DNA from 3 places in the Actinomadura napierensis genome. Region 1 is predicted to be linked to each of the others. Evidence: riboswitches for the same ligand, from Rfam matches in the RefSeq annotation. Region 1 holds a riboswitch; each other region holds the start of a gene.
The links. A riboswitch is a leader RNA that binds a small molecule or an ion and turns the genes downstream of it on or off. The one in region 1 is predicted to bind cyclic di-AMP.
Positions count from the first base shown of each region.

Region 2: it holds a riboswitch for cyclic di-AMP, as region 1 does, so the genes downstream of both, ABD296_RS05990 (CHAP domain-containing protein) here and ABD296_RS13905 (NlpC/P60 family protein) in region 1, are expected to answer to the same signal.
Region 3: it holds a riboswitch for cyclic di-AMP, as region 1 does, so the genes downstream of both, ABD296_RS46350 (C40 family peptidase) here and ABD296_RS13905 (NlpC/P60 family protein) in region 1, are expected to answer to the same signal.

Region 1 is NZ_BAAAMR010000020.1:30,929-35,129, reverse strand. It holds gene ABD296_RS13910 (LuxR C-terminal-related transcriptional regulator) at 404-673, shown strand; gene ABD296_RS13905 (NlpC/P60 family protein) at 1,077-2,054, opposite strand; cyclic di-AMP (ydaO/yuaA leader) riboswitch at 2,058-2,263, opposite strand; gene ABD296_RS13900 (amino-acid N-acetyltransferase) at 2,486-3,016, shown strand; gene ABD296_RS13895 (RDD family protein) at 3,022-3,861, shown strand; gene ABD296_RS13890 (RDD family protein) at 3,869-4,201, shown strand, end outside.
Region 2 is NZ_BAAAMR010000006.1:144,722-148,922, reverse strand. It holds gene ABD296_RS05995 (PP2C family protein-serine/threonine phosphatase) at 1-966, shown strand, start outside; cyclic di-AMP (ydaO/yuaA leader) riboswitch at 1,449-1,604, shown strand; gene ABD296_RS05990 (CHAP domain-containing protein) at 1,617-2,441, shown strand; gene ABD296_RS05985 (bifunctional glycosyltransferase/CDP-glycerol:glycerophosphate glycerophosphotransferase) at 2,645-4,201, shown strand, end outside.
Region 3 is NZ_BAAAMR010000171.1:5,919-10,119, forward strand. It holds gene typA (translational GTPase TypA) at 1-1,150, opposite strand, end outside; cyclic di-AMP (ydaO/yuaA leader) riboswitch at 1,359-1,485, shown strand; gene ABD296_RS46350 (C40 family peptidase) at 1,493-2,521, shown strand; gene ABD296_RS46355 ((deoxy)nucleoside triphosphate pyrophosphohydrolase) at 2,518-2,901, opposite strand; gene ABD296_RS46360 (Mut7-C RNAse domain-containing protein) at 2,948-3,721, opposite strand; gene ABD296_RS46365 (amidohydrolase family protein) at 3,775-4,201, opposite strand, start outside.

The DNA of each region.
Region 1 (4,201 bases):
CCCAGGTAGTTGGGCTTTCCTGTGTCAATCCCCGAAAACCCGGTCACGCATTGCGACCATCCGGGCACAGATAGCACTTAACCAGCGCTTGACGGGCCGGATCCGGCCGCCTAGCGTTCCGAGCCGAAGCGTAGCTTGAAACGATTCACGATCTTCGTCCGCGGCGAGATCCGGTGAGTCCAGGGAGGAAGGACGGGTTCGGAACGGCGAGCCAGACCCGCCCCTGCCAACGTGGCCAACGACTGAATCGTCACCCGGAGTTCCCCCGCAAGCCCCCGCAATCGGCCTAACGGCCACCTCCGGCCAAGCTTCGCGAGACAGCAAAGGAACCGAACCGATGATCTAGTCCGGAAGGCTCCGGACCCGGCAACCCAACGCATGCAGATCGAGGCCCAACCCGTGCCTGTGCAGCGGACGGCTGCATCCCCGCGGTCATCAACCACGGACGAGGGAGGACGGAGTGGAAACAGCCACACTCGATTTCGGGCTGAGCGACGAGGAGATCAGGTTGCTCTCCCAGATCGCCAGCGGTGTCACCGCTGATGTGGCGGCTCGCAAGCTGGAACTGAGCGCGCGGACCCTGCGCCGCCGGCTGCGCAACATCTGCGACCGGCTGGAGGTCAACACCCCTATCGAGGCCGTGGTGTGGGCGGCCCGAAGGCAGCTCATCTAGCGCGACCCGACGACGCCCGTCAGGGGACGGCGGGCGTCACCCGGAAACCAGCCCGACCGGAAGCAAGTCCAGCGATGCGAACTCGTCCGACCCCGCAGCGGCGGCGCCGAACCCCTGACAGGTAGGTCCCTGGCAGAAAGCGCCGCCGCGGGACGAGTTCGATTTCACTGCATTGCCCTTGGCGGTCGGGCGCTGGGGCGCCCTCCCTTCAACGGGCAAAGCGGCGATCGCTGCATCGCTCCGACTCGCCCTGGGGGCTCGCTTCGCGATCGGATTCTCGCTTCGCTCGAATCCGGCTTCGCACGCGATCGCATCGTTGCGGTCCGCTCCGGCTGAGGTTAAGACGCGTTTCCACGGCGGTCCGGCGTGGTTCAGGTTCGGGCGGTTTGTTCTTTGTGGGGGGTCAGGCGACTCGGACTACGCCGGCTATGGGGCGGCCGGACAGGGAGGCGATGCGGACGACGTCGCCGGTGTGGGGGGCGTGGATCATCTTGCCGCCGCCGACGTACATCCCCATGTGGTGCAGGTCGGAGTAGAAGAAGATGAGGTCGCCCGGCCTCATCTGGCTCTCCGAGACGTGGGTCCCGGCGTTCCACTGGCTGCCGGTGTAGTGCGGCAGGTTGATGCCGACCTGCTTGTAGGCCCACATCGTCAGGCCCGAGCAGTCGAACGTGGTCGGGCCGGCCGCGCCCCAGACGTACGGCCTGCCGAGCTTGCTCATCGCGTACCGCAGCGCCTGCGCGGCCTTCCCGTCGCCGATGACGGGCAGCTTCGCCAGCAGGCTCGGGTCCTTCTTGACGGCCTTGCCGCGGACCTTCTCGTAGGCGGAGGTGACCTTCTTCTTCTGCTCGGTGAGCTGCGTCTTCAGCTGCGTCACCTGCTGGGTGCGCTCCTCCGCGGACTTGCGCGCGCGCTGGGCGGACTGCATCGCCTGCATGAGGCCGAGGACCTGGGTGCTGTCCTGGGTGGCGAAGTAGTTGAGCGTCGCGGCCTGGTCCAGGACGGCCTGCGGGTCCTGGGCGGAGATGAACGAGACCGTGGGGTCGGTGCCGCCCTGCATGTAGCTGGTGGCGGCCAGCTCGCCGACCTTCTCGCGCAGGCCCTCCAGGGACTTCTGCTGGCGCGTGGCGTTGGTAGCGGCGACCTTGGCCGCCCGCTGCGACTGCTGCAGCTTCACCTTCAGGCCGTTGTACTGCTCGGTGAGCTGCTCCAGCTGGTCCGCGAGCTTGAACGCCTGGTCCTTCAGCTCCTTGGCCGACGGGTCGGGGTCGGCGTGCGCCGCGGGGAACGAATGGGGGGCCACCACGTGGGGTGTGATGGAAAGGGCGGTGAGCGCGCCGGCGATCGTGAGCGCCCGGACGCGGAAACGAGCCGTCCGCACCAAATCTCCTCTCCTTGTCCGCCTACCGAGTTAGCTGACGGGTTCGGGCCGGAGCAGCCCGTCCGCTGAGCGCGCGCGGATTTCGGTCCACGCGGCTGCGGATTCACCCCAGACGGAATCGGTTCGGGGCGGTCCCCGAACGCTCCGAAAGTGGGTCCCCGGCTCCTCGGGGCGCCGGCTGCGGCCCGTGGACTCGGCGGTTCGGCCTCCGTTTCGCGGAAGGCCGACGTCAGAGCGGGACACTAACGGAACCGCCAGGGGATGCCAACCAGAACATGCGAATTCGCAGGTCGTGGCGGACGGTGCGTGGGGTTAACGCCGGATTTGACGGCCCTTGGCGGGCCGGCGAGGGCCTTGGGGCCGGTGCGGTGCGCTCAGCGCGGCCGCCGGTGGCCGGGACCGGGCGGGGCGTTCGGTAACCTCGCCTGTTTGTGGAAGTCGTGATCAGGCGTGCCCGTACCGCCGACGTTCAGGGGATCCGCAGGCTGGTCGATCTGTACGCCGGGTCGGGGCGACGCCTGCTCAAGAAGTCCGCGGTGAAGCTGTACGAGGACGTCCAGGAGTACTGGGTCGCCGAGGACGTCGAGGGAACGGGCCCGGGGGAGGCCGGCCCCATCGTGGCGTGCGGGGCGCTCCACGTGATGTGGGAGGACCTGGCGGAGGTCCGCTCGGTCGCCGTCGACAAGGGGTACGGCGGACGCGGGATCGGGCACCGCATCGTCGCGCGGCTCCTGGAGACCGCGCGGGAACTCGGCGTTCGGCGGGTGTTCTGTCTTACCTTCGAAGTGGAGTTCTTCGCGCGCCATGGTTTCCAGCAGATCCTCGGTACTCCGGTGGCGCCGGAGGTGTACGAGGAACTCCTCCGCTCCTACGACGAAGGCGTTGCAGAGTTCTTGGACCTCGACAGGGTCAAGCCCAATACGTTGGGAAACACCCGGATGTTGCTTCGCCTGGAGGACTGACCCAGATGAGTGATTCCCCCAACCGCGGGCGGCCTTACCAACCGCCGCAGGGGCAGGGTTCGTACGGACCGCCGCCCCCGTACCAGGGTTCCCAGCAATGGCAGCAGCCCGAGCGGCAGGGGCAGGCTCAGCCGCCCGCGCAGCAGTGGCAGCAACAGCAGCAGCCTCCGTCCCACCAGCAGTGGCAGAACCCGCAGCAGGACCAGTGGCAGCAGCCGTCGTACGAGTCCTATGAGCAGCCGGCCTACGACCAGTACGGCGGGTCCTCCGGCGGGGACATGCCGCTGGCGCCCATCATGCGGCGCGCGGGCGCCCGGCTCATCGACAACGCGCTCGTGGCGGTCTTCGGGTTCGCGCTCGTCCTTCCCATCACGATCGGCGCGTTCGGGTTGGGCAAACCCGGTAGCAAGACCGAGGACGAGGGCGGCGTCTGGAACTGGCCCATCATCTTCACGCTGTTCGCGGTCCTGTCGGTACTGCCGTTCATTTACGAGGCGGTACAGCTGTCCATGTGGGGCCGAACGCTCGGCAAGCGCTTCTTGGGTATCGGTGTCGTCCAGGCCCGTCCCGCCGGGAATCCGCTGACGACGACGCAGGCCGTATGGCGGGCCGCCATCACCCACGTCGCCTACCAGATCGGCGTTTTCTTCTTCCTCGTGCTGGCCGTGATGGTGTGGCAGTACTTCGCCTACGGGATGGTGCTGGTCTGGGCGGGCGCCCTGATGGCCTACCTCTGGGCGATCTGGGACCAGCCGCTGCACCAGGCGCTGCACGACCGCTTCGCCGACACCCTCGTCATCGACGAGCGCGTCGGGTACGGCGAATACACCGAGTACGCGGAGTAGGGCCGCGATGGCGGCATCGCAAACGCCGGCACAGGGGTCGGAGGAGCCGTCAGGGGCGGAGAACGGCCTCCACGATGACGAGCCCGTGGCGCAGGAGGACGGGGACGGCCCGGCGCTCGCCGAGCCGGGGCAGCGCCTCCTGGCGCGCATCGTCGACACCCTGATCGTCGGCCTGCCCGTCATTATCGTGGTGAAGGAGTTCGTCTCCGGCCACGACTTCGACGTGGTCGCCCCGCCCGCCGTGGCCGGGTGCATGCTGCTGTACGAGGCCGTCCAACTCGCCGTCTGGGGGCGGACGCTCGGCAAGCGATTCGCCGGAATCCAGGTCGTCTCCGCTCCT
Region 2 (4,201 bases), on a different contig from region 1:
GACGACCTGCCGCTGGTGGAGGAGGCCGTCCAGACGATGTTCTCCCGCCGGGAGCCGGTGGAGGCCGAGCACCGGGTGATCGGCAAGGACGGCGCGCGGCGGAATCTGTGGCTGTTCGCCGAGCCGGTGCTGGACGCCGCGGGGCTGCCGGTGTCGATCAACATCGTGTCGCAGGACATCACCCGGCGTCGCGGGGTGGAGCGGGCGCTGGCGGAGACCCGCCGGCAGATGCTGAAGCAGCAGGCGCGCACGGCCCAGGAGCGCAAGGTGGCGGTGACGCTGCGCCGGGCGATCCTGCCGGACGAAGAGGAGGTCGGGCAGCTGCCGGGGCTGCGCGTGGCGATCCGGGCGCTGGCCGCCGAGAGCACGGCGCGGATCGGCGGGGACTGGTTCGCCACCCGCGCGATGCCGGACGGCCGGGCGCTGTTCGCGATCGGGGACGCGGCGGGGCACGGCCTGCCGGCGGCGGCGTCGATGGCGCGCAGCCGCAACGGGCTGCTGGGCCTGTCGTGCACCGGCGAGCCGGCGGGGCGGCTGGTGGGCTGGCTGAACGAGCTGGTCGGCAGCATGGACCCGCCGGCGACGGGGACGGCCATCGTCGGCCATTACCGGCCGGAACAGCGCGTCATGGAGTGGACGTGCGCCGGGCACCTGCCGCCGATCCTGGTGCGGGACGGCCACGCCGAGCCGCTGGAGGTCTATCGCGACCCGCTGCTCGGCGCCCTGCCGGATTGGGAGTACAAGACGATCTCCACGGAACTGCGGCCGGGGGATCTGATCTTCCTTTACACCGACGGGCTGGTGGAGCGCCGCGACGCCGACCTGGACGAGCGGATAGCGCGGCTCACCGGCATTCTCCGGGATTCCTCGGCGGGGCCGGAACTGGCGCTGGACGAGGTGCTGGCGCGGATGGAGCACGACCGGGCGGCCGACGACACCACGATGTTCGCCCTGCACGTGGAGTGATCATGCCCTGGTCAGACCCGCCGGTGACCAGGGGTGATGCACAGCACACCGGCGCGGGGAAGGCGGGGCCGGTGTGATCTGCGACGCGCGCCGGTCCGCGTCCGCGCATCCGCGCCCGCCCATCGCCATTTGATCATTTTACCTTTCCCGGCGCTCGCGACGGTTATCGAAATCGCCCTTCCCATAAGGGTTTCCGGCGCTCCGGACAAAGATCGCCGAGAGCGCGCGGCCGGGGGCGCTCGATCATCCCGCGGAGGGGTGCTGACCAGGCAAAAGATCCTTTTGCTCCTGGTTTGCTTTTCCGCTGAGCGTTGGTACCTTCTTTCCCGAATCACGCAGCGCGTTCCATGCGTTGCACGCCGGCCGCTTCCATGCGCGGCCGAGGGTCGCGGAGCGGGCTCCGCACGCGACGCGCGCCACACGATGCGCGCCCTCCTCGAGATCAGTCGCTGAGATACATCCGAATATCCGGCACCGCGTTCCGCGGTGCGAGGCCGAGTCCGTCCAGGTCCACCCGACCGGACGGAGCCGGGGACCCAAGGTTCCAGGGGTGAATCGGCGCGTCCGTCAGTACGCGCCGTAGGGCTCTTCCATGCCCGAATCCGTCAGCTAACCCGGTAGGCGTCATGGGAGACAAGGAGATTCCCTGCATGACCGGTCGTTTCGATCGTCTTTTCGAGAACATCGCCCCCCGACTGAGCGCGCTGCGCCTGAACGGCGCCGCCCCCCGCGCCGCGCTCGCCCGCATGAGCCCCGAGGACCGGGCCGTGGGCGTCGCCGTGGCGGGTGTGATGGCCGGGGCGGTCGGACTCGCGATCTTCAACCCCCTGAGCGGGGACACCGCGTCCGCCGAGACCCCCGCGCAGGCCGCCGCCGCGGTCAGCCGCGAGGGGGCGGTCGCCGGCAGGTCCGAGCACGTCAAGTCCGAGCACCTCAAGTCCGAGCGCTCCGAGTCCGGGCGCTCGGCGCGCAAGGCGAGCACGGTCGACGCGTCGACCGTGATCAAGCTGGCCAAGTCGCAGGTCGGCGTGGAGGAGGGCCGGAACGGGTCCACCAAGTACGCGGACTGGTACGCCTCCACCTCGCACGCCGCGGTGACCGCCCGGCGCGACGGCGGCAGCGTCGGCGACTACAAGGGCGCCGAGTGGTGCGACATGTTCGTCTCCTGGCTCAGCGCGCAGACCGGCGTGCGGAACATGGGCTGGGACGCCTACACCGTCCAGCACGCCACCTGGTTCAAGGACGAGGGCAAGTGGGGCACGAAGGCCCGCCCGGGCGCGGTCGTGTTCTTCGACTGGCAGAACGGGTCCCGCGGCGGGATCGACGGTATCGACCACGTCGGCCTCGTCGTCAAGGACAACGGCAACGGGACGATCAGCACGGTCGAGGGCAACACCGGCAACGCCGTCCAGGAGAAGGTCCGCGACAAGTCCGAAGTCGTCGGCTACGGATACCCGGACTACGCCAAGTCCTGATCGCCACCACCGCGCGGAAAAGATCATTTTTGTGCGGAGAGAAGGCGCCCGGTTCCGGCCGGGCGCCTTTGGCGTTCCCGGGGTGATCTGCCAGGGCCTGTCGGGTAATGCTAAGCATTGACAGCTTTTGATCAGAGTTGGCCCTTGACGCCTCCTTGATGGAAAGGAATCCCTGCACGCCGAGGAGCGGAAGGGGATGGCCCATGCGGGTGCGCCCGGATGTCAGCGTGGTGGTGATCGCCTACAACGACGCCCGGCGGCTGCCGCGGGCGGTCGCCTCGTCGCTGGCGCAGTCGCTGGGCGGCGTCGAGACCGTGGTCGTCGACGACGCGAGCACCGACGCCACCGGGGAGGCCGCCGAGCGGCTCGCCGCCGCGCACCCCGGCCGGGTCCGGGCGGTGCACCTGCCGGTCAACTCCGGGGGCTGCGGCCGGCCGCGCAACGTCGGCGTCGAACGGTCGGACGGCCGGTACGTGATGTTCCTCGACAGCGACGACCTGCTCGACCCGCACGCCTGCCTCAACCTGCTCTCGGCCGCGCAGGAGAGCGGCGCGGACCTGGTCTCCGGGCGCTGCGACCGGGTCTTCCTGGACCTGCCCGAGGGCGCCAAGGACCGGGTCCGCCCCTGGTACCCGTGGCTGTACCAGCGGAGCGCGGTGTACGGGTCGCTGGAGGAGAACCCCGACCTGCTCTACGACACGCTGTCGACCAACAAGCTCTACCGGCGGGAGTTCCTGGAGGACGGCGCGCTCCGGTTCGTGGAGCGGCTGCACTACGAGGACCTGCTGTTCAGCGCCGAGGCCTACCTGGCGGCCCGGCGCACGGCCCTGATCCCGCACCGGGTCTACAACTGGCTGGTCCGGGACCGGACGGTGATGCCGACGATCTCCAACCGGCGGGACGAGCTGCACAACTTCGCCGACCGGCTGGAGATCCACCGGCGCATCGACATGCTGTTCGAGCTGCGCGGCGCGGACGGGCTGAAGCACGCCAAGGACGTCAAGTTCGTCAACCACGACCTGCTGCTCTACCTGCGCGAGCTGCGCGACCGCGACCCGGTCTACCGGGCCCGGTTCCTGGATCTTGCCGCCGGCTACCTGGCCGGGCTGGACCCGGTGGTGTTCGAGGCCGCGAACCCGCTGCCCGCGATCGCCGCCTACCTGATCAAGGAGGGCGACCAGGCCGGGGCGCTCGCCGCGGCCGAGTACCTCCCGGACCGGGGGTGCGAGCTGCACGCCCCGCTGGTGGAGCGGGACGGGCGGATCTTCTGGGGCGCGGGCCCGCCGCGCGGCGACCTCGGGCGCCGCGTCCTGGACGTCACCGACTTCGGCTTCCATCTGTGCCCGCTCAAGGAGCTGCGGCCGGCCGCCACCGTGACGCGGCTGGAGGTGCGCGGCGGACGCGCGCACATGGCCGGGCACGTGCTGAACCCGCTGGGCCGGGTCCCGCCCGGCGCGAAGCTGGCGGCGTCGCTGGAGTTCCGCGACCGGCGCCACGGCGCCCGCCGGATCCGGGTGCCCGCCGAGATCGTCCACGAGGGCGACCGGCTGGCGTGGCGGGCCCGGTTCGATCCGCGCGCCCGTGTCCGGCCGCTCGGATTCGCCGATCCCGTGTGGGACGTCCGGCTCCGCGTGACGGCGGACGGTGAGGAGATGATCACCCGGCCGGGGCCGCCCGCCGGCCCCGGCGCGCCGGACCTCTCCGGTGTCGGACTGCCCGTCCGGCCCCGGCTGACGCGCCTCGCGGGGGACACGCTGTGC
Region 3 (4,201 bases), on a different contig from region 1:
GCATGTTCTCCACCAGGATCGCCAGCGCCAGCTCGCCGCGGCCCTGCACCTCCCAGGCGTCCGGCCGCTCGGTCGGCAGCACCTTGATCGACACGTTGCCGACCAGCTCCCGGTCGAGGCGGTCCTTCACCATCCGGGCGGTGACCTTGGTGCCCTTCTCGCGGCCGGCCATCGGTCCGGTGTTGGTGCCGATCGTCATGGAGATCGCGGGCTCGTCCACCGTGATCAGCGGCAGCGGGCGCGGGTCCTCCGGGTCGGCGATGGTGTCGCCGATCATGATCTCCGGGATGCCAGCGATCGCGATGATGTCGCCCGGCCCCGCCTCGTCGGCGGGCTTGCGGGCGAGCGCCTCGGTCATCAGCAGCTCGGTGATCTTCACCTTCTCGATGCTGCCGTCGTGCCGGCACCAGGCGACCTGCTGGCCCTTCTTGATCGTCCCGGCGTGCACCCGGCACAGCGCGATCCGGCCGAGGTAGCTGGAGGCGTCCAGGTTCGTCACGTGCGCCTGCAGCGGCCCGTCCGGGTCGTAGGACGGCGCCGGGATCGTCTCGGTGATCACCGAGAACAGCGGCTCCAGGTCCTCGCTGTCGGGCATGCCGCCGTCGGCGGGCTTGGCGAGCGACGCGCGCCCGGCCCGGCCCGAGGCGTACACGATCGGGAAGTCGATCTGCTCCTCGGTGGCGTCGAGGTCCATGAACAGCTCGTACGTCTCGTCCACGACCTCGTCGATGCGGGCGTCGGGACGGTCGGTCTTGTTCACGACCAGGATCACCGGCAGCTTGGCCTCCAGGGCCTTGCGCAGCACGAACCGGGTCTGCGGCAGCGGGCCCTCGCTGGCGTCCACCAGCAGGACGACGCCGTCCACCATGGACAGGCCGCGCTCGACCTCGCCGCCGAAGTCGGCGTGGCCGGGCGTGTCGATGATGTTGATGGTCATGCCGTTGTGCCGGACGGCGGTGTTCTTGGCGAGAATGGTGATGCCCTTCTCGCGCTCCAGGTCGTTGGAGTCCATGACGCGGTCGTCGACGTCCTGGTTCTCGCGGAAGGCACCGGACTGCCAGAGCATGGCGTCGACCAGCGTCGTCTTGCCGTGGTCGACATGGGCGACGATCGCGACGTTCCGGAGGTCGTCGCGCGTGGAGATGGGCATGCGGGCTCGCCTTGCGTGAGAGTTCGGGAGTCGCCGCAGACGCGCGGCTACCTTCATTCTACTTGGCGCAGGGCGCAACCCGCCCCGAGCCGCCCGTTCCCATGCCTCACAGGGGCCCCGATTGGCCATCTTTGTCCATCCTTTGTAATCTTCCCGAGATCCGGTCGTCCGGAGCCCCACCCCCCGGGGCTGCGGCCGGACCGCCGAATCCCCCGCGGCACCCACCCGCGGGCGAACCGGGGACCCATCCCCCTGGGGTGAATCGACGCACGTCGTAGGGCGACTCCTGGCCCGAACCCGTCAGCTAACCCGGTAGGCGAGCGAGGAGAGGAGAACACCGGCTTGGCACCGGACCCCGTTCACCGGCGGCGCGTCGCGCCGACCGTGACCGCCGCAGCACTGCTGCTCGCCGGCCTCGGCGCCACCGCGCCCGTCGCCGCGCACGCCGCGACCCCCTTCGGCCCCGCCGCCGCCCCGTCGGCCACCGGCACGCCCAGTCCCCTCCCCACCACGGAGAAGGGCCTGAAGCAGAGCCTGAAAGAGCTGAACGACGAGGCGGAGACGCTCACCGAGCAGTACAACAAGACGCGCGTCGACCTCGGCCACGCCGTCAAGGCCGAGCAGGCCGCCGCCAAGTACGCGCAGCAGCTGCTCAAGCAGACCGCGCCCGCCCGGCAGCGGCTCGCGCAGCTGGCCGCCGCCAACTACATGAGCGGCGGGCCCGACGCGATCTTCAGCTCCGGCGGCAGCGCCGACAGCCTCTCCGACTCCGCCTACCTCCAGCAGAACCAGGCCACCACCGTCCTCGCCCTGCAGAAGCAGGTCGACCAGGCCGAGGCCGCCCAGCGCGCCGCCCAGGACCGCACCGAGCAGGTCAAGCAGGCCCAGGCCAAGGTGCAGGCCGCCCGCAAGGCCGCCAAGGCCAAGGTGGACGAGGTCGTCAAGCGCCTCGACAAGCTCACCACCACCCACACCACCGACCCCAAGTCCGGCCTCACCGCCACGATCAAGGGCTCGGACCTGCCCGCCAAGATGGCCCGCAAGGCCCTCACCAAGCTCGGCAGCCCCTACGTCTGGGGCGCCGCCGGCCCGAGCTCCTTCGACTGCTCCGGCCTCGTCGTCTGGGCCTACGCCCAGGTCGGCAAGTCCGGCCTGCCGCACTACACCGGCGACCTCTACCAGCTCGGCAGCAAGGTCTCCCGCGGCTCGCTGCGCGCCGGCGACCTGGTCTACTTCGGCAGCAACCTGCACCATATGGGCATCTACGTCGGCGACGGCAAGTTCCTCCAGGCCCCGCAGACCGGCGATGTGGTGAAGATCTCCAAACTGTCCACCCGCTCCGACTACGCCGGCGCGAATCGAATCTCCTAGCCCTTGGCGGTCGGGCGGAGGTCGGGTTCCAGTTCGGTTATGACGGGGCGGTCGCCGGGGAGCCAGGCGACGTCGTACAGGTCGTCGCGGGTGAGCCAGCGGAGGGCCAGGTGCTCCAAGGCCTGCGGCTCGCCCTCGACGATCTCGGCGGTCCAGACGCGCAGGAGGGCGCGCTCGCTCAGCCGCCAGTCGCCGCCGACGCGGCGGAGCGGGCGGATCTTGATGGCGAGCTCCTCGTGGCACTCGCGGACGACGGCGTCCTCGTCGGACTCGCCCGGGTCCACCTTGCCGCCGGGCAGCTCCCAGCCGCCGGCCATGTGCGGCGGCTCGGCCCGCTGCGCGGCGAGCAGCCGCCCGTCCCGGATGATCGCCGCGCCCACGACTACCAGATCGCCGATGGTGACCAGCCCCTCCCGTTCCGCCCGGTCATTCTGAGACGGCGGGTTCCGCCCGGACGGTTCCGGTGCGGGCCGCCTCGACCCGGCGGGTCGCCTCTTCGACGATCTTCTCAAGGTGGTCGCCGTGGGCGCCGCGCCAGTACACCTGGCCGCAGTCGGCGCAGCGGCCGTAGACGTCGTAGCTGCGGCGGGTGCCCGCTTCGAGGTCGCGCTCGATCTCCTGCTTGTCGACGGGGAGCAGGACGCCGTTGCAGGCGGTGCAGCGCGTCCAGGGGCTGAGGACGGGCGCGAAGCGGTCCAGGAGGTCGCGGAGCTGGTCGTCGGGGCGGGAGCCGCGGACGTAGGCGCCGAACCAGAGCGCGCGGCGGCGCAGGAGGCCGCGGTCCTGGGTGAGCAGGACGCGGCGCTCCGCGTTCGCCTGGACGACCAGCGCCGGGTCGTCCATGTCGTTGTGGTAGGCGGTGTCGAGGCCGAGGAGCCGCATCCGGCGCGCCAGCGTGCCCAGGTGGACGTCGAGCAGGAAGCGGGGCGCCTCCTGGCCGGGCTCCAGCGGGACCGGCTGGGGGCGGGGCACGGCGTCCACGCGGACCTCGTCGCCGGCGGCCGGGCGGACGGACGCCCCGGCGGGCTCGCCGCGGACGGTCAGCCGGCCGACCTCGGGGAGCGGGACTCCGAGCGACTCCACGACGTGCCCGAGCGTCGACGTCCCGTCCCACGGCACCCGGCGCAGCGGTTCGCGGCGGGCGGCGGGCAGGAACATCAGCAGGTCGTCGGCGATGCGGACGCGTATCTCGGATTCCACGCCGCCAGCATGCCACGCGGTGCCGACGGTCCTCGCCGGAATTCCGCCGGGCGTCAGGCGGCGGCGAGGCGCCCCGCCGACGCCTCCAGCGCGCTCAGCAGGGACGGGACGTCGTGGCCTTGCAGTACTCCGGCCCGCTTCACGACCCGGCCGCCGACGATGACCGTGTCGACATGGCGCGTCTCGGCGGACAGGACGACGGCCGCGATCGGGTCGTGCGCCGCCGCCATCCCGAGGCTGTCGGTGCGCAGGACGACGAGGTCGGCCTGCTTGCCCGGCGTGAGGGATCCGGTGACGCCGGCGAGCCCGGCCGTCTCGGCGCCGCCGAGGGTCGCGGCGCGGAGGGCCTGCGCGGTGGTGAACCAGGTGCCGGCGCCGCCCGGGCGGGCGCGCTCCAGGAAGTAGGCCGCCCGCATGACGCCGAACATGTCGCCGGGGCCGCTGGCGACGGTGTCGGCGCCGAGGCCGGTCGGGACGCCG